4 regions of the Diaphorobacter nitroreducens genome follow, and region 1 is predicted to be linked to each of the others. Evidence: predicted binding sites of a transcription regulator. Region 1 holds the regulator's gene; each other region holds the start of a gene.
The links. Region 1 encodes sigma-54, which starts transcription at its own class of promoters, with help from an activator protein. Its sites were predicted from a motif close to TGGCANGNAANCTGCTTT; they were not measured.
Positions count from the first base shown of each region.

Region 2: a site for sigma-54 is predicted at 1,875-1,892, ahead of BA022_RS15785 (pilin). Genes of this name have one in related genera too.
Region 3: a site for sigma-54 is predicted at 1,241-1,258, ahead of BA022_RS14365 (TorF family putative porin). Genes of this name have one in related genera too.
Region 4: a site for sigma-54 is predicted at 3,281-3,298, ahead of nirB (nitrite reductase large subunit NirB). Genes of this name have one in related genera too.

Region 1 covers NZ_CP016278.1:2,894,006-2,899,192, forward strand. Annotated here, with positions in the region: partial or broken gene BA022_RS13535 (THUMP domain-containing class I SAM-dependent RNA methyltransferase) at 1-1,097, opposite strand, end outside; gene BA022_RS13540 (acyl-CoA thioesterase) at 1,094-1,537, opposite strand; gene BA022_RS13545 (RNA polymerase factor sigma-54) at 1,541-3,118, opposite strand; gene lptB (LPS export ABC transporter ATP-binding protein) at 3,171-3,923, opposite strand; gene lptA (lipopolysaccharide transport periplasmic protein LptA) at 3,947-4,606, opposite strand; gene BA022_RS13560 (thiol:disulfide interchange protein DsbA/DsbL) at 4,780-5,187, opposite strand, start outside.
Region 2 covers NZ_CP016278.1:3,368,961-3,374,147, forward strand. Annotated here, with positions in the region: gene BA022_RS15775 (Stp1/IreP family PP2C-type Ser/Thr phosphatase) at 179-994, shown strand; gene BA022_RS15780 (FHA domain-containing protein) at 1,099-1,752, shown strand; gene BA022_RS15785 (pilin) at 1,954-2,457, shown strand; gene tfpZ (TfpX/TfpZ family type IV pilin accessory protein) at 2,515-3,294, shown strand; gene BA022_RS15795 (PglL family O-oligosaccharyltransferase) at 3,340-4,818, shown strand; gene moaC (cyclic pyranopterin monophosphate synthase MoaC) at 4,843-5,187, opposite strand, start outside.
Region 3 covers NZ_CP016278.1:3,046,629-3,051,815, forward strand. Annotated here, with positions in the region: gene BA022_RS14355 (ammonium transporter) at 1-66, opposite strand, end outside; gene glnK (P-II family nitrogen regulator) at 113-451, opposite strand; gene BA022_RS14365 (TorF family putative porin) at 472-1,203, opposite strand; gene BA022_RS14370 (YifB family Mg chelatase-like AAA ATPase) at 1,422-2,960, shown strand; gene BA022_RS14375 (methyl-accepting chemotaxis protein) at 3,006-4,739, shown strand; gene BA022_RS14380 (SDR family NAD(P)-dependent oxidoreductase) at 4,868-5,187, opposite strand, start outside.
Region 4 covers NZ_CP016278.1:452,223-457,409, reverse strand. Annotated here, with positions in the region: gene BA022_RS02115 (efflux RND transporter permease subunit) at 1-1,394, shown strand, start outside; gene BA022_RS02110 (efflux transporter outer membrane subunit) at 1,391-2,977, shown strand; gene nirB (nitrite reductase large subunit NirB) at 3,466-5,187, shown strand, end outside.

The sequences.
Region 1 (5,187 bases):
CAGCCGGCGTAGTGCTTCTTCCAGTGCGCGGCCAACTGCGCGAAGAAGTCCACGCCGTCTTCGGTCTGCGCCGTCTCGCGGCCCATGCGCTCGACCGTGGACATGCGCTCACGCGCATTGCGCCCCGCCGTGCCGGCCGCGGCGATGCGCTCGCCATACGGCGGATTCAGCAGCATCACCCCGGGTTGTTCACTGGGCGGCATGCGCTGCAGCGCATCGCCGCCGCGCAGCTGCACCGCGTCGGCCACGCCGGCGCGCACGGCATTGCGCTGGGCAAAGTCCACCATGCGGTGCGACACGTCGCTGCCAAAAATCGGCACCGAGGCCGTGGTAACGGCGCTGGCAGCTTCATCCTTGATCGCAGACCAGACATGGGCCTGGTGCGGCAAAAGCTTCTCGAAGGCAAAGCGCCGCTGCAGGCCCGGCGCGATGCGGCAGGCGATCTGCGCGGCCTCGATGACCACGGTGCCGCTGCCGCAGCAGGGGTCGTACAGCGGCAGCGGCTGCTCGCCATGCGGGTCCCAGCCGGTGGCGGCGATCATGGCTGCGGCCAGCGTTTCCTTGAGCGGCGCGTCGCCCTTGTCCTCGCGCCAGCCGCGTTTGAACAGCGGCTCGCCCGAGGTGTCGATGTAGATCTGGGCGCGGTCGCTGGTCAGGTGCAGGTGCACGCGCACGTCGGGCCACTGCGTCTGCACGTCGGGACGCACGCCGGCCTTGGCGCGGAAGCGGTCGGCCACGGCATCCTTCACGCGCAGCGCAGCGAAGTTCAGGCTCTTGAGCGGGCTGTGCTGGGCCGTCACCTCCACCTTGAAGCTCTGGCGCGGGGTGAACCAGATCTCCCAGGCCACGTCGGCCGCGGCGGCATAGATGTCGTCCTCGTTGCGGTAGGGCCGCTCGGCCAGCTGCACCAGCACGCGTTGCGCCAGGCGGCTGTGCAGGTTCAGGCGCAGCGCGTCGCGCCAGGAGGCGCGCAGCAGCACGCCCGCGCGGCCCACGAGCAGGTCCTGCCCGGCCAGCCCCGTGAGGCTGTGCACCTCGTCGGCCAGATAGCCCTCCACGCCAGCGGCGCAGGGCAAAAAGAGTTGAAGCTGGTTCATTGCGGCTGTGCTGCGCGCTGCAGCAATGGCTGGAGCACGGATTCAGGAATGGGTGCGGGCTTGCGGGCCGCCCGGTCGATGAAGACGATGCCGGTCTTGCCGCGCGCGATCTCGCGCCCCTGGCTCTTCTCGGTCAACCGGAAGACGAGGTCGAAGCCGTAGCGGTTGAAGTCCTGCGGCGTCATCTCCACGCGCAGCGTCTCGCCGTGGAACGCCTCGGACTTGTACTGCGCCACGATGTCGCCCACCACGGTGGACAGGCCCGCCACGTCGGCCTCGGGGTAACCCAGCGACTTGAAGAAACGCACGCGCGCCTCGGACACGAGGCTGAGCAACTGCGCGTTGTCCAGGTGTCCGCCCTGGTTGACATGGCTGATGTAGATCTGCAGCTCGGTACTGAAGCCGAAATGCGGGGGAAGGTCGAAGACGACGCGTGCCATGGTTCAAAGTGCCTTGCGGAGGTTGGCCGGGGCGATCTTGAGCGCCTCACGGTATTTGGCCACGGTGCGGCGCGCACATTCAATGCCCTGCTCCTTGAGCATCTCGGCGATCTGGCTGTCCGACAGCGGCTTGTGCGGGTTCTCGGCCGCGATGAACTGCTTGATGAGCGCGCGCACGGCCGTGCTGGAGGCGTTGCCGCCGGTTTCGGTGCCCAGCCCCGAGCCGAAGAAATACTTGAGTTCGTAGGTGCCTTGCGGCGTAGCCATGTACTTGGCGGTGGTCACGCGGCTGATGGTGGACTCGTGCAGGCCCAGTTCATCGGCAATGTCGCGCAGCACCAGCGGGCGCATGGCCAGTTCGCCATGCACGAAGAAGTTCTTCTGCCGCTCCACGATGGCGCGCGACACGCGCAGGATGGTGTCAAAACGCTGCTGGATGTTCTTGATGAACCAGCGCGCCTCCTGCAGCCGTGCCTGCAGCGCCTGGTGGCCTTCGCCACGGCCGCCGCGCAACGCACCGGCGTAGATGTCGTGCACGCGCAGACGCGGCATCACGTCCGGGTTGAGCTGCACGCTGAAGTTCTGCTGTCCGCCGCGGCCGGTTTTCTTGACGATCACGTCGGGCACGATGATGTTGCGGTCCACGTCGGCAAAGCGCCTGCCCGGGCGTGGCTCCAGCCGCGCGATCAAGACCATCGCGGCACGCGTGCGCTCTTCGCTGGTGCCGCAGGCCTGCGCCAGGCGGCGCACGTCGCGCTTGGCCAGCAGGTCCAGCGGCTGGCCGCAGATGGCCAGCGCGGCCTGGATCACGTCGGGGTCGCCCTCTTCGTCCTGGTCCATCGCACGCAGCTGCAGCGTGAGGCATTCGGCCAGGCCGCGCGCGCCCACGCCCGCGGGCTCCAGGCTTTGCAGCAGGCGCAGCGCCACGGTGAAACGGTGCACCAGTTCATCGAGTTGCTCGGGTTCTTCGGTGCCCGCCAGGCTGGCGGCCAGGTCCTGCAGCGACTCGTCCAGGTAGCCGTCGTCGTTCAGCGATTCGATGAGAAAGCGCAGCGCGGCCATGTCCAGCTCGGACAGGCGCAGCGCCAGCGCCTGGCGGTGCAGGAAGGCCGTGAGCGACTCCTGGCTGCGGGCCAGCTCGGTGGCGTCCACCTCGTCGTCGCTCCCCGCGCCGGCACCGTTGCGCGCCGGGGCGTCGCCGCCCCACTCGCTGTCGTCGGGCGCCAGGTCTACCGAGCCGTCGCCTTCCCAGTCCGCGGGTTCGGCCGTGGATTCGGCGGTGGAGGTTTCTGCATCATTTTGGCTTGTAGCGCTTTCCTGTCCTGCGCTGACAGCTCCTGAATAAATAGCATCCTCGGCTTCGCGGTCTTGCTCGCTCACCGGTGCATCGGCCTGGGCCAGGCCGAACTCCTCGCGCGGGGCCTCTTCCAGCGTGCGCTCCAGGAAGGGGTTCTCGTCGAGCATTTGCTCGACCTCCTGGGCCAGCTCCAGCGTGGACAGCTGCAGCAGGCGGATCGACTGCTGCAGCTGCGGTGTGAGCGCCAGGTGCTGCGAGACGCGCAGCGACAGGCCGGGCTTCATGGCCTGCAACCCACTGTCTGGTCCTGCATCGCGCCGTGGTCGCCCATCACTCTCACATGCGGAAGTGCTCGCCCAGGTACACCCGGCGCACTTCCGCGTTGTCGACGATGTCCGACGGCGTACCCTGAGCCAGCACTTGGCCGTCGCTGATGATGAAGGCGTGGTCGCAGATGCCCAGCGTCTCACGCACGTTGTGGTCGGTGATCAGCACGCCAATGCCGCGCGCCTTGAGAAAGCCAATGATGCGCTGGATCTCGATCACGGCGATCGGGTCGATGCCGGCAAAGGGCTCATCCAGCAGGATGAAGCGCGGCTGCGTGGCCAGCGCGCGCGCGATCTCCACGCGCCGGCGCTCGCCGCCCGACAGCGCCAGTGCAGGCGACTTGCGCAGGTGGTCCACGCGCAGCTCCTGCAGCAGCGCGGTCAGGCGCCGCTCCACCTCGGCGCGCGGCAGGGTGCGGCCGGCCTCGTCGGTCTGCAGCTCCAGCACCGCGCGCACGTTGTCTTCGACATTGAGCTTGCGAAAGATCGAGGCTTCCTGCGGCAGGTACGACAGGCCCAGCCGCGAGCGCCGGTGGATGGGCATGTCCGTCACGTCCTGCCCGTCGATGCTGATGCGGCCGCCGTCGCTGCGCACCAGGCCGACGATCATGTAGAACGATGTGGTCTTGCCGGCGCCGTTGGGGCCCAATAGGCCCACCACCTCTCCCTTTTGCACGACCACGGACACGTCCTTGACCACCTTGCGGCTGCCGTAGGACTTCTCCAGGTGCAGCGCCTCCAGGCGGCTGACGCCTTCGCTCATGCGCGCATCGTCCAAGGCCGCGCTCACTTCGCGCCGTCCAGGCTGGGGCTGGTACGCAGCGCGGGCGGCTCGGTGCGCACGGGCGGCGTGGCGCTGGTGCCCGAGGCAGGCTCCTTGGGCGCGAGCACCGCCCGCACCCGGCCGCCCGGCGTGCCAGCAGTGGCGCCGGCGGGCGCAGTCTTTTGCCCGTCCACGGTGAACACGTCCGTGAGGTTGTTGTAGACGATGAGGGCGCCGGCCAGCTCGTCGGTCAGTGTGGCCTCGCGGTAGCGGCGCAGCTCGGCGCGGCGGATGAGCTTCACCACGTCGGCGCGGCCGTCGTATTCGATGACCTCGCCCTCGCCCTCGACGAACTCGTCGGGCGCGCCCGGCGCGGTGTCGCGCTTTTGCCGGAAAAAAGCGCGCTTGCCCGGCTCGGCCGTCACCACACCGTACTGGAAGCCGTCGGGGTCCTGGCGCACCTCCAGCTGCGCGCCGCGCAGCACGATGGTGCCCTTGGTCATGACGACACGGCCGGTGAAAACGCTGGTCTGCTTGAGCTCATCGTGGCGCAGGGCATCGGCCTCGATGTTCATGGGCTTGTTGCGGTCGGCTTTTTCGGCGTGCACCAGCGGCGATGCGGCCAGCGCCAGGGCCAGCGCTGCGGCGCGGGACAGGAGGAGGAAGGGCAATCGGGTTCTCATAGAGGGCACGAATCTTGCGGTCATTGTACTGACGCAAGCGCGCCGCCGCCGCAGTGGATCGCATCAACCCGTACAGGCCTGCCACCGGCTGTCATGCCGCCGCGCCAACCGGTGCGCAGGCATGAAAAAAGCGCGCCCGTAGGCGCGCTTGTCGCTGGTGGCGGCGGGGCGCTTCAGCCCTTGCGCGCTACGCCAACCAGGTGCTCCACCACCTGCAGCACGCTTTGCATGTTGCCCGCCATGGTGCCGTCGGTGTAGTAGCGGCCGGCCACTCCCATGGAGGGAACGCCTTCGACCTGGTAGCCATCCTGCAGCTGCGACGCCTTGCGCACTTGGTTGGATACGGTGAAGGAGTTGTAGACCTCCTTGAACTTCGCCACGTCCACGCCCTGCTTGCCGATCCAGTCGAAGATCAGCTCGTCCTTGTTCAGCGGCAGGCGTTCCACGTGCACCGCGCGGAACACCTTCGCATGCAGCTCGGGCAGCTTGCCCATGCCTTCCAGCGCGTAGTAGAGCTTTTGCTGCGGCACGAAGCTCGCATTGAACGCCACGGGCACGCGGCGGATATGCAGGTCCTTGGG
Region 2 (5,187 bases), 470 kb from region 1:
TGCAACACACGTCAACGGGCCTGGCTTGCATGCGTTCAACATCATGACGGACCTGTCGCCCCGTGCGCCTCGACTATGATGCGCAGTCCCGCAATGCCGGTTGTGAGGGATATGCAGCGATGCCCTCCTCAACCGCATGTAAAGCGCCTTCGCGTGAGGCGTCTCGCGGGAGTCTCTTATGAAACCTCTGCCGATGCTGAGCTACGAATTCTGCGCGTTGACGGACACGGGGCGGGTGCGCTCCAACAACGAAGACGCTGTGGCCATCCATGAGACGGCGCAGATGGTCATCCTGGCCGACGGCATGGGGGGCTACAACGCGGGCGAGGTGGCTGCCGGGATGGCGATCACCTACATCGGCACCGAGATGGTCCGCTGGCTGCAAGGCGACGGCTCCGCGGCATCACCTTCGGATGTACGGCATGCACTAGAGGCCTGCGTGGACAACGCGAACCACGCGATCCTCGGTGCCTCGATGTCCAACCCGCAGTACCTGGGAATGGGTACCACGCTGGTCGTCGGCGTGTTCCGTGACGACCGGCTCATTCTCGGCCACATCGGTGATTCGCGCTGCTACCGGTGGCGCGAGGGCCTCTTGCGGCAGATCACGCGCGACCACTCGTGGTTGCAGGAGCAGATCGACCTGGGACTGCTCACGCCGGCACAAGCAGCCGTTTCGGGGCAGCGCAACCTGGTTACACGGGCGCTGGGGGTGGATGTGTCCGTGCACATAGAAATCAACGAATTTCCTGTCGAGCCCGGTGACTTGTTCATTCTTTGCTCCGACGGCCTGACGGATATGTTGAGTGACGAAGATTTGGCCGAACTGGCGCGGATGCCCATTGCGCTACAAGATAAAGCGGCGCGCATGGTGGCCATGGCCAACGCCATGGGAGGGCGGGACAACATCAGCGTAGTGCTGGCGCAAACGCAACTCGCTCAGGACGCCAAAAAACGCGGCGGCCTCATGGCGCGCCTGCTGCGCACCTCGTGACCCTTCCGCCAAGCTCAGCCCGACCGCCAGGGCTTCATTTGCCTGTGCCCGGAAATTGCTACTTCCCTCTACTAGCTAAGTTGTTTGGATAAGGAAAAGTGATCATGCCCAGAATGGTCGTGTCGATCGATGGAGTTGTCATCAAGGAAGTTACCTTCACCAAGGAACGCACAACGGTAGGCCGCCGCCCCTACAACGACGTGGTCATCGACAACCTTGCCGTCAGTGGTGAACATGCGGTCTTCCTCATGATTGGGGATGATGTGGAAGTGGAGGACCTCGGCAGCACCAACGGCACCTATGTCAACGGCAAGGCCATCAAGCGACAGCCTTTGCGCAACGGCGATACGGTGGAATTGGGGAAATACAAGATCCGCTTCCTGCACGAAGAGCCTGGTCATGACTATGAGAAGACGATGGTCTTCAAGCCCGGCATGCTGCCGCCCTTCAGGCCGGAGACTCCAGCGCCTGCACCGGCACTCGCAGCAATCACGGCTTCCGTGCGGGTGATGACAGGCCCTGCGGCGGGCCGCGAAGTAGCCCTTGCAAAAGTCGTCACTACTATTGGAAAACCTGGAGTGGCCGTAGCGTCCATCACGAAGCGACATGGCGGCTTCGTGTTGGCGCATGTGGAAGGCGGGGGTGTCCCCCTGTTGAATGGCGAGCCTGTGAGCGATAGGCCTGTCGCTCTCAAGAATGGCGATCGGATCGCTTTGGCCAGCACGGAAATGGAATTCGTGCAAAGCGCGAATCGGTAACTGAACATTTGTGCGCGACAAATGTGTCGTTTTGTGATGTTTGTGCAGACCGTTTAGGAGGGGTGTGCGTACTTCCCTCGGTTCAATTGTGGCGAAAGAAATATTTAGTTTCAAATAAGGAGTGGCACGAAAGCTGCTCCCTTGTAGCCAACCCGCGGGCTTTTCTGCGGGGGGCTAACTATCTAATCCGAGGAGGAATTTATGAAGCGTATGCTCCAACAGGGTTTCACCCTGATCGAACTGATGATCGTGGTAGCCATCATCGGTATTCTGGCTGCTGTGGCACTGCCTGCTTATCAAGACTACACCGTGCGCGCTCGCGTGTCGGAAGGTCTGGTGATGGCTTCTGCCGCCAAAGTGAACGTGCAGGACGTGCTGGCCTCCGGTAACCCGCAAGACGACGCCAGTGGGTATGCAACGGGCTATACGGCTCCTGCGGCAACGCGCAACGTGGCTAGCGTGGGTATTGATCCCACGACCGGCAGAATTACTGTCTCGACCACTGCTGCGGCAGGTGCTGGCACCGTGATCATCACTCCCAACGCTCCGGCAGGCTCGGCTCTGCCTTCGGGTGTTGATCCCTTCACGCCTCCTGCACAATCGGTCGCTTGGCGTTGCATGGTTGCCGGCGCGCAGGCGGGCTCCTTCGTTGGTACGCAAACCGGCACCCTGGCGGCTCGTTTCGCGCCCTCTGAGTGCAAGTAAGCTGCCGGCATTCGCCCTAAAAGAGCGCTGCGGCGCTCTTTTTATTATCCGTTTAACATGCAGTGGCGTTCGCGTTTTCATGAGGCTGTAAAGCCTGCCTTGTTCCATCTGGCTTGTAGCGCCTTGATTGCGTTGCTGGCAGCTTCCCTGGTTTTTGGGGTCTGGTATCCATCACCCTATGACCAGCTTGCGGGCGGCCGTGATTTGCTGCGCTACATCGTACTCGTAGACGTAATTTGCGGTCCCCTGCTGACATTTTTGGTGTTTGATCGCCAAAAGTCGCGCAGAGCTCTGGTGACGGACATCGGCGCGATCGTGTTGCTGCAACTGCTGGCCCTGGGCTACGGGCTCCATAGCATGGCGCAGGCTCGGCCGGTGTTTCTGGCGTACGAGGGAAGCCGCTATCGGCTGGTCAGTGCGGCGGACGTGGACAAGGAGTCTCTACCGCTCGCGCGACCGGAGTTTCAGTCGCTGCCTCTTACGGGCCCACAGTGGATAGGCGTGCGCGTCAGCCAAGAGACAGACAGGGACTTTCCGGCGAGCGTGCAGTTGTCTCTGGCTGGTTTGCATTCCGCGTTTCGTCCCCAGCGTTGGGTGCCTTATGACAATCAAGTGGATGCGGTACGCGCCGCGTTGCTACCGCTGGAGAACCTCCTAGCGAAGCATCCTGATGATCGGGAGCTTGTGAACGCGGCACTTCTGAAGCATGGTTTGAAGCCTCAGCAGGTCGGCTATCTGCCGCTGTCGGCCGAGAAAGCAAGCTCCCCGGATTGGGTGGTTCTCGTGGAACGAAAATCTGGTGAACCCAGCGGCTTTCTCCCGCTCGATGGGTGGTAGCCGACAATGAATATGCAACACCGTGTACGACAAATAGTAGTCGTATTGTTACTGATCAGCCCATGGCTGTGGCCCCTGACATTTGGTCCTTATGCCGAAGCCATGCCCTGGCTTTTTTCGTTAGGGGTGGCAGCACTGCTGTTGGCACTGTGGCCTCAGGGTGAGGTTACTCGGCTGCTGGCATTGGCCTGGGTGTGGGCTGCCACCCTGAGCGTGTTACCTGAGATGCTGCAGTATTTCGGCTTGGCTCGTCTTGAATTCTTTTGGCCATGGATCCGAGATACGGCGCCGGGTTATGCCAGTGGCAACATCGGCCAACCCAACCAACAAGCGACCTTGCTGGGAATGGGGCTGTGGGCGTCATGCTGGTTAATACGCTCGCAGGGCCGCTTTTGGGCTTTGGGGGTAGCAGGTGCCATTATTGCCGTCGGCATGGCTGCCACGGCATCGCGCATTGGTACTGTGCATTTGGTTGCCGTTCTGTTGTTGATCCTTCTGTGGGGAGGCCAGGACCGTAGGTGCATGCTCCAGTGGTATGCCGTAGTGCTGGCTTTTTATCTTGCGGGAGCGTTGGCGCTGCCACTTTTGGCATCGCAGGTCGGCATAGAGGACGCACGTAGTCTCTGGATCCGGATTCAGAATGGTGAGGGCAGTTGCGGTAGCCGGCGCTTGCTGTGGGGGAATGTGTTGGAACTGATTGCTGCCAAGCCCTGGTTGGGATGGGGCTGGGGCGACCTGCGGTACGCGCAATACATGACGTTGTTCAAAGGCCCCCGGTGGTGCGCCGTCTTGGGTAATGCCCACAATCTGCCTTTGCATCTGGCGGTAACTCTTGGGGTCCCCGCCGCATTGTTTTTTTGCACCTTGGTTGCGCTTGTCGTGTTACGTGAGAGACCTTGGCGCGAGCGTGATTCGCGCCGTCAGCTTGCGTGGGGCGTTCTGGTACTGTTTGCGTTGCATAGCTTGGTAGAGTTCCCACTCTGGTATGGCCCTTTTCAGATTGCCGCCGTGGCTTGCATCTACGTGCTGTGGAAGACCAGGAATTCAGAGGGTTGGGCTTGCGTCGCCCCAACGAAACGGGGTGAGGTGTTGCGCTACGGCGCAGCAGCAGCGATGCTAGGGGCGAGTATTTTTGGATTCAGTGACTACTGGCGTGTAAGCCAGCCGTATTTGCCCCCTGAGCATCGTGTAGAAGGGCTACGAGGGAACCACGATGGGCAGAAGACACTTGTCTATGCTTCCAAAACTGTCTTCTTTCAGAACCAAGCGCTATTTGCGCGGTTGAATGCGCTCACTGTCGATAATGATAATGCGCTGGTTGTTAACCAACTTGCGACCTATCTGCTGCATTTCTCGCCAGAACCACGCGTGCTGGAGAAGTTACTAGATAGCGCATTTTTTCTGAATGAGATGGAACAGGCGAGGTTCCACTCGGTACGGTTTCGAGCGGCATACCCCAAGGAATATTCCGCATGGGTCAAGTCCCGCTTCCCGTCTGGAGGGTGGGATGTAACCTCTCACTGAGTGGACATTGGCGCTGCGGAGGACCTATTCATTGTCACGCTCCGCAGCCACAAACGTTCCCGATTTCCCGCCGTGCTTCTCCAGCACCCTGACCCCCGTCATCACCATCCGCTTGTCCGCCGCCTTGCACATGTCATAAACGGTGAGCAGCGCTACCTGCACGGCGGTCAGGGCCTCCATCTCCACCCCGGTAGGCCCCACGGTTTCCACCGTAGCCGTGCATTGCACAGCGCTGTCGGAAGGCAGCAGTTCGAACTCCACGGCCACGCGGGTAAGGGCCAGGGGATGGCATAGCGGGATCAGTTCGCTGGTCTTCTTGGCTGCCATGATGCCGGCGATGCGCGCTACGCCGAGCACGTCGCCCTTCTT
Region 3 (5,187 bases), 150 kb from region 1:
CAGCGCGCCGGCGCCACCGGCCAGCAGGCTTGCACCGATCAGTAGGGAAGCAAATAGTTTTTTCATGGCAGATCTCTGGGTCGGGAGGGACGAATGCCTGTGCGGCGCGCGCTCACAGGGCTTCCTGGCCGGTCTCGCCGGTGCGAATGCGCACCACCTGCTCCAGGTGCGCCACGAAGATCTTGCCGTCGCCGATCTTGCCGGTGCGGGCCGCGCCTTCGATGGCCTCGATGACGCGTTCCACCAGCTCGTCGGCCACGGCGGCCTCGATCTTCACCTTGGGCAGGAAGTCCACGACGTACTCGGCGCCGCGGTACAGCTCGGTATGGCCCTTCTGGCGGCCAAAGCCCTTCACCTCGGTCACGGTGATGCCCTGCACGCCGATGTCCGACAGGGACTCGCGCACCTCGTCGAGCTTGAAGGGTTTGATGATGGCGGTGACCATTTTCATGATCGATTCCTTGTCGAGAGTTAGAGGGTCTTGGTGAGGGAGACGATCAGGCGGGCCTTGTTGGCATCGCCGAAGAAGCCCTTCTTGTTGGCTCCGGCAACCGCCGCGGACAACGACAGGCCGGCGCCGAAGTCGTAGGCGCCGCCCACGCTGTAGTCCACGTAGTTGGGCACGCCCAGGTCCTTGATGTCGCTGGCAAAGCGCGTGTAGCCCACGGACGCCTTCAGCGTGACGCTGGGCGCAACCTCCTGCGCAAACGCCAGGTTCAGGTAGCCCGTGTTGCGCCCACGGTTGCTGGAGGTCTTGGCGCCCGCCCAGCCGAAGTAATCCTTGGACACGGTGTGCGAGTACTTGGCCGTGAACGGGCCGTACGTGGCCGCGCCATACAGCTCGGTGGTGTTGCCGTTGGTGTTGCCTGGGTACACATACGTGAGCGCGCCCACATCCAGGTCCACCTCGCCGGCCTTGAATTTGTAGCCACCGTAGAAGTCGGCCTCGATGGAGTTGCCGGACAGCCAGTCCACGCTGGAGTTCCAGTTGCCCACGTAGAAGCCACTGTCGCCAAAGCTGTAGTCGAACCCGCCCTGGATGGCCGGGTTCACGGCCTTGATGCGGTTCACGTCCTGGTCCTGGCCGCGGAACTTGTAGTTGCTGGTCAGCGACACATTGGCAGTGAGCTGGGCGCTGGCAAGGCCCGGTACGGCGACGGCCGCAAAAGCGAGGGCCAGGGTCTTGAGGGAAAAGCGGTGCATGGTTCCTCCAGTGTTGGGCGACGGTTGACACCCCCTCAATGCATGGACCGTGCCACCCCGAAATCCGCCCCGCGACGGCCTGCCGGGTACCATCCTGAGGCATACGTGCAGTCACAGGGGTTGCAGCCCGGCGCATTTCGCACCAGCCTGGTGCAGGGCGGCCCCCTTGCGCATCCGTCGCCATGGTTGCACGCACATGCCTGGGGAGATCCGTTGCGATGAGTCTTGCTTTGGTGCAAAGCCGCGCCCTGCTGGGCCTGCACGCGCCCGCCGTTACTGTGGAAGTACACCTGGCCAACGGGTTGCCCAGCTTCGCGCTGGTGGGCCTGGCCGATGTCGAGGTCAAGGAGGCGCGCGAGCGCGTGCGCTCCGCGCTGCAGAACGCCGGGCTGGAATTCCCGGCCAACAAGAAGATCACCGTGAACCTGGCGCCGGCCGATCTGCCCAAGGACTCCGGCCGCTTCGACCTGCCGATCGCGCTGGGCATCCTGGCCGCGAGCGGGCAGATCGACGCAGCCCGGTTGGACGGCTGGGAGTTCGCCGGCGAGCTATCGCTGTCGGGCCTGCTGCGCCCGGTGCGCGGCGCCCTGGCGACCAGCTTGGCGCTGCGCGCGCTGGCGCAGCCCGTGCGCACGGTGCTTCCCCCCGGCAGCGCCGAAGAAGCTGCGCTGGTGCCGGGCACCGAGATCTACCGCGCGCACCACCTGTTGGACGTGGTACGCCAGTTCGTGCCCGTGCCCCCGCCGAACGATGATGGCGCGGACGACGGCGGTTGGCAGCGGCTGCAACCCGCGCCGCCGGCCCCGGCCACCGATGGCCCGGACCTGGCCGACGTGAAGGGGCAGGCCGCGGCCAAGCGCGCACTGGAGATCGCCGCCGCCGGCGGGCACGGGCTGCTGCTCGTGGGGCCCCCGGGCTCGGGCAAGTCCATGCTGGCCCAGCGTTTTGCCGGGCTGCTGCCCCCGATGGGGGTGGAGCAAGCGCTGGAGAGCGCGGCCATTGCCAGCCTGGCCGGGCGCTTCAGCCCCGCACAGTGGATGCAGCGCACCACAGCCAGCCCGCACCACAGCTGCAGCGCGATCGCGCTGGTGGGCGGGGGCTCGCCGCCGCGCCCGGGCGAGATCTCGCTCGCGCACGAAGGCGTGCTCTTCCTCGATGAATTCCCCGAATTCGCCCGCAGCGCCCTGGAGGCGCTGCGCGAGCCGCTGGAAAGCGGGCGCATCACCATCGCCCGGGCGGCGCAGCGCGCCGAGTTCCCGGCGCGCTTTCAGCTCGTGGCGGCCATGAACCCCTGCCCCTGTGGTTTTGCGGGCTCGCACCAGCGCGCCTGCCGCTGCACACCCGACCAGATCGCGCGCTACCAGGGCAAGCTCAGCGGCCCGCTGCTGGACCGCATCGACCTGCATGTGGAGGTGCCCGCGCTGCCGCCCGAGGAACTGCTGGGCGCCCCGCCCGGCGAACCCAGCGGCGCCGTGCGCGAACGCGTGGCCCGCGCGCACGAACGAGCGCTCCAGCGCCAGGGCAAGGCCAACCAGGCATTGCATGGCCAGGAGCTGGAACAGATGGCGGCGCTGGACGCGCCGGCCGCGCGGTTCCTGCAGGCCGCGGCGGCGCGCCTGGCGTGGTCGGCGCGCAGCACGCACCGGGCCCTCAAGGTTGCACGTACTATTGCCGATCTATCGGGCTGCGAGACCGTGGGCGCCGCCCATGTGGCCGAAGCCGTGCAATACCGGCGCGCCCTGCGCGCACCGGCGTGACGCTCCACCGCTGCCCTTCCTTGTTTGAATCCTCCTGAAGATCCTATGAAAAACCTCAGCATCGGCACCCGCCTGGGAGGCGGCTTCGCCCTTGTCCTGCTGCTGATGGCCCTGATGACGGCCTTTGGCGTATGGCGCCTGCAGACCGTGGCGCAAGCCACCAACGAGATGACGCAGCAACCCCTGGCGGTGGAGCGCATGATCAGCGACTGGTACCGCTACGTGTACAGCGCGGCGCGGCGCACCTCGGCCATCGTCAAGAGCACGGACCCCTCGCTCGGCCAGTTCTTCGCGGCGGACACCGCCACCTCCACGCGCGAATCGGCCGAGCTGCAAAAGCGTATCGAGACGCTGCTCACCAGCGACGAGGAAAAGGCCCTGTGGGCCGACATCCAGAAGGCGCGCGTGACCTACCTGTCCTCGCGCGACCAGGCCGTGAAGGCCAAGGCCGAGGGCCAGCTGGAGGAGGCCGAACGCCTGCTCACCCAGGTGTACCTGCCCGCCACCGACCAGTACGTGGCGCTGATCCAGCGCCTGCTGGACATGCAACGCTCCCGCATCGACGCCACGGCGCAGGGGATCAATGTCACCTATGGGCAAAGCCGGCTGTGGCTGATCGTGCTGGGCGTGCTCGGCCTGGGCGCAGGCGCCCTGTGCGCATGGTGGCTCACACGCGGCATCACGCGGCCGCTGGCGCAGGCCGTGCAGGTGGCGCGCGCCGTGGCGGCCAACGACCTCACCAGCCGCGTGCAGGTCGACTCGCGCGACGAGACCGGCCAGCTGCTGCAGGCGCTGCAGGAGATGAACGCCAGCCTGTCGCAGGTGGTGGCGCGCGTGCGCTCGGGCACCGACGGCATCGCCACGGCGTCCAGCCAGCTCGACGCAGGCAACCAGGACCTGTCCTCGCGCACCGAGGAGCAGGCCAGCTCGCTGCAGGAAACCGCCGCCTCGATGGAGCAGCTGACCAGCACCGTGCGCCAGAACGCCGACAACGCGCGTCAGGCCAACCAGTTGGCCTCCTCTGCCGCGCAGACGGCCACGCAGGGCGGCCAGGTGGTGGCCGGCGTGGTGCAGACCATGGGCGCCATCAACGCCAGCAGCCGCAAGATCAGCGACATCATCGGCGTGATCGACTCGATCGCCTTCCAGACCAACATCCTGGCGCTGAACGCCGCGGTGGAGGCCGCACGCGCCGGCGAGCAGGGCCGCGGCTTTGCCGTCGTGGCCGGCGAGGTGCGTGCACTGGCACAGCGCAGCGCGGCTGCCGCCAAGGACATCAAGGGCCTGATCGGCGACTCGGTCGCCAAGGTGGAGGAAGGCTCCCACCAGGTCGAGGAAGCCGGCCGCACCATGGACGCCATCGTGCAGAGCGTGCAGCGCGTGAGCGACCTGGTGGCCGAGATCACCGCCGCCAGCCAGGAGCAGAGCGCGGGCATCGAGCAGGTGCACCAGGCCATCACGCAGATGGACCAGGTCACGCAGCAGAACGCCGCACTGGTGGAGGAAGCCACCGCCGCCACGGGCTCGCTCAAGGCCCAGGCTGGCCAGTTGGCCCAGGCAGTGAGCGTGTTCCGCGTGGAAGGCCTGCAGGCCGCCCAGACGGCAACGGCAGCGGCAGCGCCCGCCCCCCTCCGCCGGCCCGCACCGGCCACAACGACCACAACGACCAAGCCCCCCGCAGCAGCGCGCACGCTGGCGGCGCCCGCCCGCCCACCGGCAGCGGCCAAGGCGGCCCCGGCCGCCGCGCGCCACAGCGACGACGATTGGGAAGCCTTCTGAGCGCCCCGGGCGGGGATGCCCCACCCGCCTCGTTTTGCTACGTTGTTTATAGCTGCTAGCGCTTATATAACAAGCGCTACAGCCCAAAAATGCAGTAAAGCAACCAGGCGCAGCCCCGATGCCGGGCGTCAAACGAACATGCCGCCCGATGCCTCGATGCGCTGCGCGTTCACCCAGCCCGTGCCCGGCTGCAGCAGCGCAGCGATCACGCCACCGATGTCGTCCGGCAGGCCCACGCGGCCCAGCGCGGTCTGGCCGGCGATGAAGGCGTTGAGCTGCGCGTTGTCGCGCACGGCGCCGCCGCCAAAATCCGTCTCGATCGCGCCAGGCGCCACCACGTTCACGGCAATGCCGCGGGCGCCCAGTTCCTTGGCCAGGTAGCGCGTCAGCACCTCCACCCCGCCCTTCATCGCCGCATAGGCCGCGTAGCCCGGTAGCGCGAACCGCG
Region 4 (5,187 bases), 1.6 Mb from region 1:
ACGCGCGGCTGCAGGACGTGCTGGACCAGGTGAATCTGTACTTCAAGGACGTGCCCGAGGTCATCAGCTTCAACCAGGTCTCGGGCCTGAACGGCGACCAGAGCTCGGCGCGCGCATTCATCCGCCTCAAGCCCTGGGATCAGCGGCCGCTGGCCAGCCAGTCCGCGGCGGCCATCGCCCACCGCGCCACCCAGGAGCTGGCCAAGATCCGCGACGCGCGCATCTTCGTGTCGCAGCCGCCGGCCGTGCGCGGCCTGGGCTCCAACGCGGGCTTCAACTTCATGCTCAAGGACATCAACGGCCTGGGGCACGAGGCGCTGCTGGCCGCCAAGGACCGGTTCCTGGCCGAGGCGCGCAAGCACCCCGAGCTGACCAACCTGCGCACCACCAACCTGGACGACGCCACCGAGCTGCGCCTGGACATCGACGACCGCAAGGCCGCCGCGCTGGGCCTGAGCTACGACGCCATCAACAGCGTGCTGTCCAGCGGCATGGGCGGCACCTACGTGAACGACTTTCTGAACAACGGCCGCGTCAAGCGCGTCTACATCCAGGGCGACGCGCCGCACCGCATGCTGCCGCAGGACATCGGCAAGTGGACCGTGCGCAACAAGAACGGCGAGATGGTGCCGTTCGGCGCCTTCTCCAAGGCCCACTGGGCTTATGGCTCGCCGCAGCTCATGCGCTACAACGGCGCGCCCGCCTATGAGATGGTGGGCAGCGCCGCGCCGGGCGTCAGCTCGGGCGTGGCCATGAAGATCGTGGAGGACATCCTGAAGGGCCTGCCGCCCGGCATTGCGTACGAATGGACGGGCGCCTCGCTGCAGGAGCGCCAATCCGGCGCGCAGGCGCCGCTGCTGTACGCCATCTCGATCCTGTTCGTGTTCCTGTGCCTGGCCGCGCTGTACGAGAGCTGGACCGTACCCCTGTCGGTGATGCTGGCCGTGCCGCTGGGCGTGCTGGGCGCGCTGCTGGCGACCTGGACGCGGGGCCTGGCCAACGACGTGTACTTCCAGGTCGGCCTGATCACCACGGTGGGCCTGGCCTCCAAGAACGCCATCCTGATCGTCGAGTTTGCCGTGCAGTTGCAGGAACAGGGCCGCAAGCTGCTGGATGCCACGCTGGAAGCCGTGCGCATGCGCCTGCGCCCCATCCTCATGACATCGCTGGCCTTCGGCTTCGGCGTGGTGCCGCTGGCCCTGGGCACGGGCGCCGGCGCAGGCGGGCGCAACGCCATCGGCACGGCCGTGCTGGGCGGCACCGTGGCCTCCACGGTGCTTGGCATCTTCATGGTGCCGGTGTTTTTCCTGCTGATCCGCAGCTGGTTCAAGAGCCGCTCGCGCCAGGAAGACGCGGCCCAGCCTGCCCCCATCCATCCGGAGAGTGCCGCATGACGCGCCCCCATTCCTTCACGCCTCTGACCGCCGCCCTGGCCTGCGCCCTGCTGGCCGGCTGCAACCTGGCGCCACGCTACGAAGCGCCGCCGCTGCCCGTGCCGGACACGGTGGCATCGCCCCTGCCCCAGCCGCAAACCGCCGGCGCCGTGGCGCTGCCGGACGGCGGCCCCATGGCCTGGCAGGACTTCGTGCAGGACGCCCGCCTGCGCACGGTGGTGGAACAGGCCCTGGCGAACAACCGCGACCTGCGCGTGGCGGTACTGGCCATCGACAAGGCCCGCGCGCAGTACGGCGTGGTGCAGGCCGACCGCTTTCCCACGGTGAACGCGGCCGGCGCGGGCAACCGCAGCCGCACCGCCGACGACCTGACCGCCGCGGGCCGCTCCAACACCACCAGCCAGTACAGCGCCACACTGGGCTTCAGCAGCTACGAGATCGACTTCTTCGGCCGCGTGCGCAACCTGAACGATGCCGCGCTGCAGGAGTTCCTGCGCGTGGCGGAGAACCGCCGCAGCGTGCAGCTCAGCCTGGTGGCCGAGGTGATCGGCGCCTGGCTCACGCTGGACGCCGACGCGCGCCGCCTGCAACTGGCGCACGAGACCCTGCGCACGCGCCAGCAGGCCCTGGAGCTCACGCAGCGCAGCCATGAACTGGGCGCCAGCTCGGGCCTGGTGCTGGCGCAGGCCCAGTCGGCGGCCGACACCGCACGCGTGGATGCGACCGCCTTCGTCTCGCAGCTGGCGCGCAGCCGCAACGCCCTGGCCCTGCTGGTGGGATCGCCCGTGCCCCCAGCGTTGTTGCCCGCCAGCGTGGCCACCGTGGAAACGGCCATGCCGGTCACGGCCATGGCGGGCCCGGCCACGCCGGCAACCCAGCCCGCTCCCGGCACCGGTACTGCGGACAGTCCTGCCCCCCGGTCCCCCGTCCCCGCGCTGGCCGATCCCGCGGCGCCCGCAACGGCGCTGCTGGCCGTGCCTGCAGACGTTCCGTCCAGCGTGCTGCTGCGCCGCCCCGACGTGCGCGCGGCCGAGCATGCACTGCAGGGCGCCACGGCCAATATCGGCGCGGCACGCGCGGCGTTCTTTCCGTCGATCACGCTCACGGCCTCGGTGGGCACGGCCAGCAATGCGCTGTCGGGCCTGTTCGAGGGCGGCAACGGCACCTGGGCGTTCGCGCCGCAGATCCGCCTGCCGATCTTCGACGCCGGCCGCAACCAGGCCAACCTGCGCGTGGCCGAGGTGACGCGCGACACCGCCGTGGCCCAGTACGAGAAGGCCATCCAGACCGCCTTCCGCGAGGTGGCCGACGCGCTGGCCGAGCGCGCCACGCTCACCGAGCGCCTGCAGGCGCAGGGCTCGCTGGTGCAGGCCACACAGCGCACGCTGCAGCTGTCGGACGCACGCTTTCGCCTCGGTGCGGACAACTACCTCGCCGTGCTGGACGCGCAGCGCACGCTGTATGCCGCACAGCAGGCGCAGATCACGCTGCAATTGGCCGAGCAGGTCAACCGCGTGACGCTCTACAAGGTGCTGGGCGGCGCCTGGACGGACCCAACACCACCGCCGGCAGGCGGCTCCTGATTCCATCGCTGGCAGCGCTTGAGGGGCAAGCGCTGGACGCTGTTTTTGTTCAATTGCGGTGCATCGGGCGCGCACGCAGGGGCCGCGCCACCGGTACAACATCCCCTACGAGGTCCGGGCGCCATCAGGACGCCAGCGCCCGCACCATCGCGCCGCCACTTGCACCACGGCGGTGCGCAGCCCGCCACGCCCGGCCAAGCGCGCGATTGCTCCTGAAACAATAGCTTCTCACGCTTGCCCATCAAGCGCTAGCGGACTATCTGGCCCAACCCATGAGCGCACACCTCTCACCCCGCCGCACCCTGGCACGCCCATTGCATTGAAGCCAGCGCGGCCACGGTAGGCCGCAGCGCGTGCCCTCTCCAACGGCGGAGGCAGGGCTCGCGGGACGAAGGCGTCCCCACCCGCAACCAGGCCCCTGCCCGGTGCGGCGTGCGGACGCCTTTTTTGTTGATGTGGCTGCGCGGGGCATTCCCGCCGGGGAGACGATGGTGAAGCAATCCAGGCTGGTGATGGTGGGCAATGGCATGGCAGGCGTGCGCGCGCTGGAAGAGCTGCTCAAGATCGCGCCCGACCTCTACGACATCACGGTGTTCGGCGCCGAGCCGCACCCCAACTACAACCGCATCCTGCTGTCGCCCGTGCTGGCGGGCGAGCAGACGCTGGAGGAGATCGTCCTCAACGACTGGTCCTGGTATGCGGACCACCACATCACGCTGCACGCAGGGTGCACCGTGACCCATGTGGACCGCACGCGGCGCACCGTGCATGGCGTGGCGCAGGACGGGCGCACCGTCGAGGCTCCCTACGACCGGCTGATCCTCGCCACGGGCTCCAACCCGTTCATGCTGCCCATTCCGGGCCGTGAGCTGCCCGGCGTGCTGGCCTACCGCGACATCGCGGACACGCAGGCCATGATCGACGCTGCCGCCAGCTACAAGCAAGCCGTGGTGATCGGCGGCGGCCTGCTGGGCCTGGAGGCGGCCAACGGCCTCATGAAGCGCGGCATGCAGGTCACCGTGGTGCATGCGGGCGAGTGGCTCATGGAGCGCCAGCTTGACGACGTGGCGGGCAAGCTGCTGCAGCAGTCGCTGGCCGAGCGCGGCATGCAGTTCCTGATGCAGGCCCAAACGCAGGAACTGGTGGCCGGCGGCGACGGCCGCGTGGCCGCGGTGCGCTTCAAAGACGGCAGCGAGGTGCCCGCCCAGCTCGTGGTGATGGCCGTGGGCATCCGCCCCAACACGGCCCTGGCCGAGCAGATGCACCTGCACGTCAACCGCGGCATCGTCGTCAGCGACACGCTGCAGACCGTGACCGACCCACGCATCTACGCCGTGGGCGAATGCGCGGCGCACCGCGGCATCGCCTACGGGCTGGTGGCGCCGCTGTTCGAGCAGGGCAAGGTGCTGGCCAACCACCTGGCGGAATGGGGTATCGGGCGCTACCAGGGCTCGCTCACCTCCACCAAGCTCAAGGTCACGGGCATCGACCTGTTTTCCGCCGGCGACTTCCAGGGCGGCGAGGGCACGGAGGAGATCGTGCTCAGCGACCCGCATGCCGAGGGCGGCGGTGTGTACAAGAAGCTGGTGCTCAAGGACGACCGGCTCGTGGGCGCCTGCCTCTATGGCGACACGGTGGACGGCAGCTGGTACTTCAAGCTGCTGCGCGACGGCCGCAGCGTGGCCGACATCCGCGACCGGCTCATGTTCGGCGAATCGCACCTGGGCGACGCGGGCCATCAGGGCCAGAACAAGGCCGCCGCCATGGCCGACAGCGACGAGGTCTGCGGCTGCAACGGCGTGACCAAGGGCCAGATCTGCAAGGCGATCAAGGACAAGGGCCTGTTCACGCTGGACGAGGTGCGCAAGCACACCAAGGCCAGCGCCAGCTGCGGCTCGTGCACCGGGCTGGTGGAGCAGATCCTCATGGCCACTGCGGGCGGCGACTATTCCGCCACGCCCAAGACCAAGCCCGTGTGCGCCTGCACCGACCACGGCCACCAGGCCGTGCGCGAAGCCATCCGCACACACCGGCTGCTGACCGTAGACAGCGTGTTTCGCTTCCTGGAGTGGAAGACGCCCAACGGCTGCGCCACCTGCCGCCCGGCCGTGAATTACTACCTCATCAGCACTTGGCCCAAGGAGGCGCAGGACGATCCGCAAAGCCGCTTCATCAACGAGCGCAGCCACGCCAACATCCAGAAAGATGGC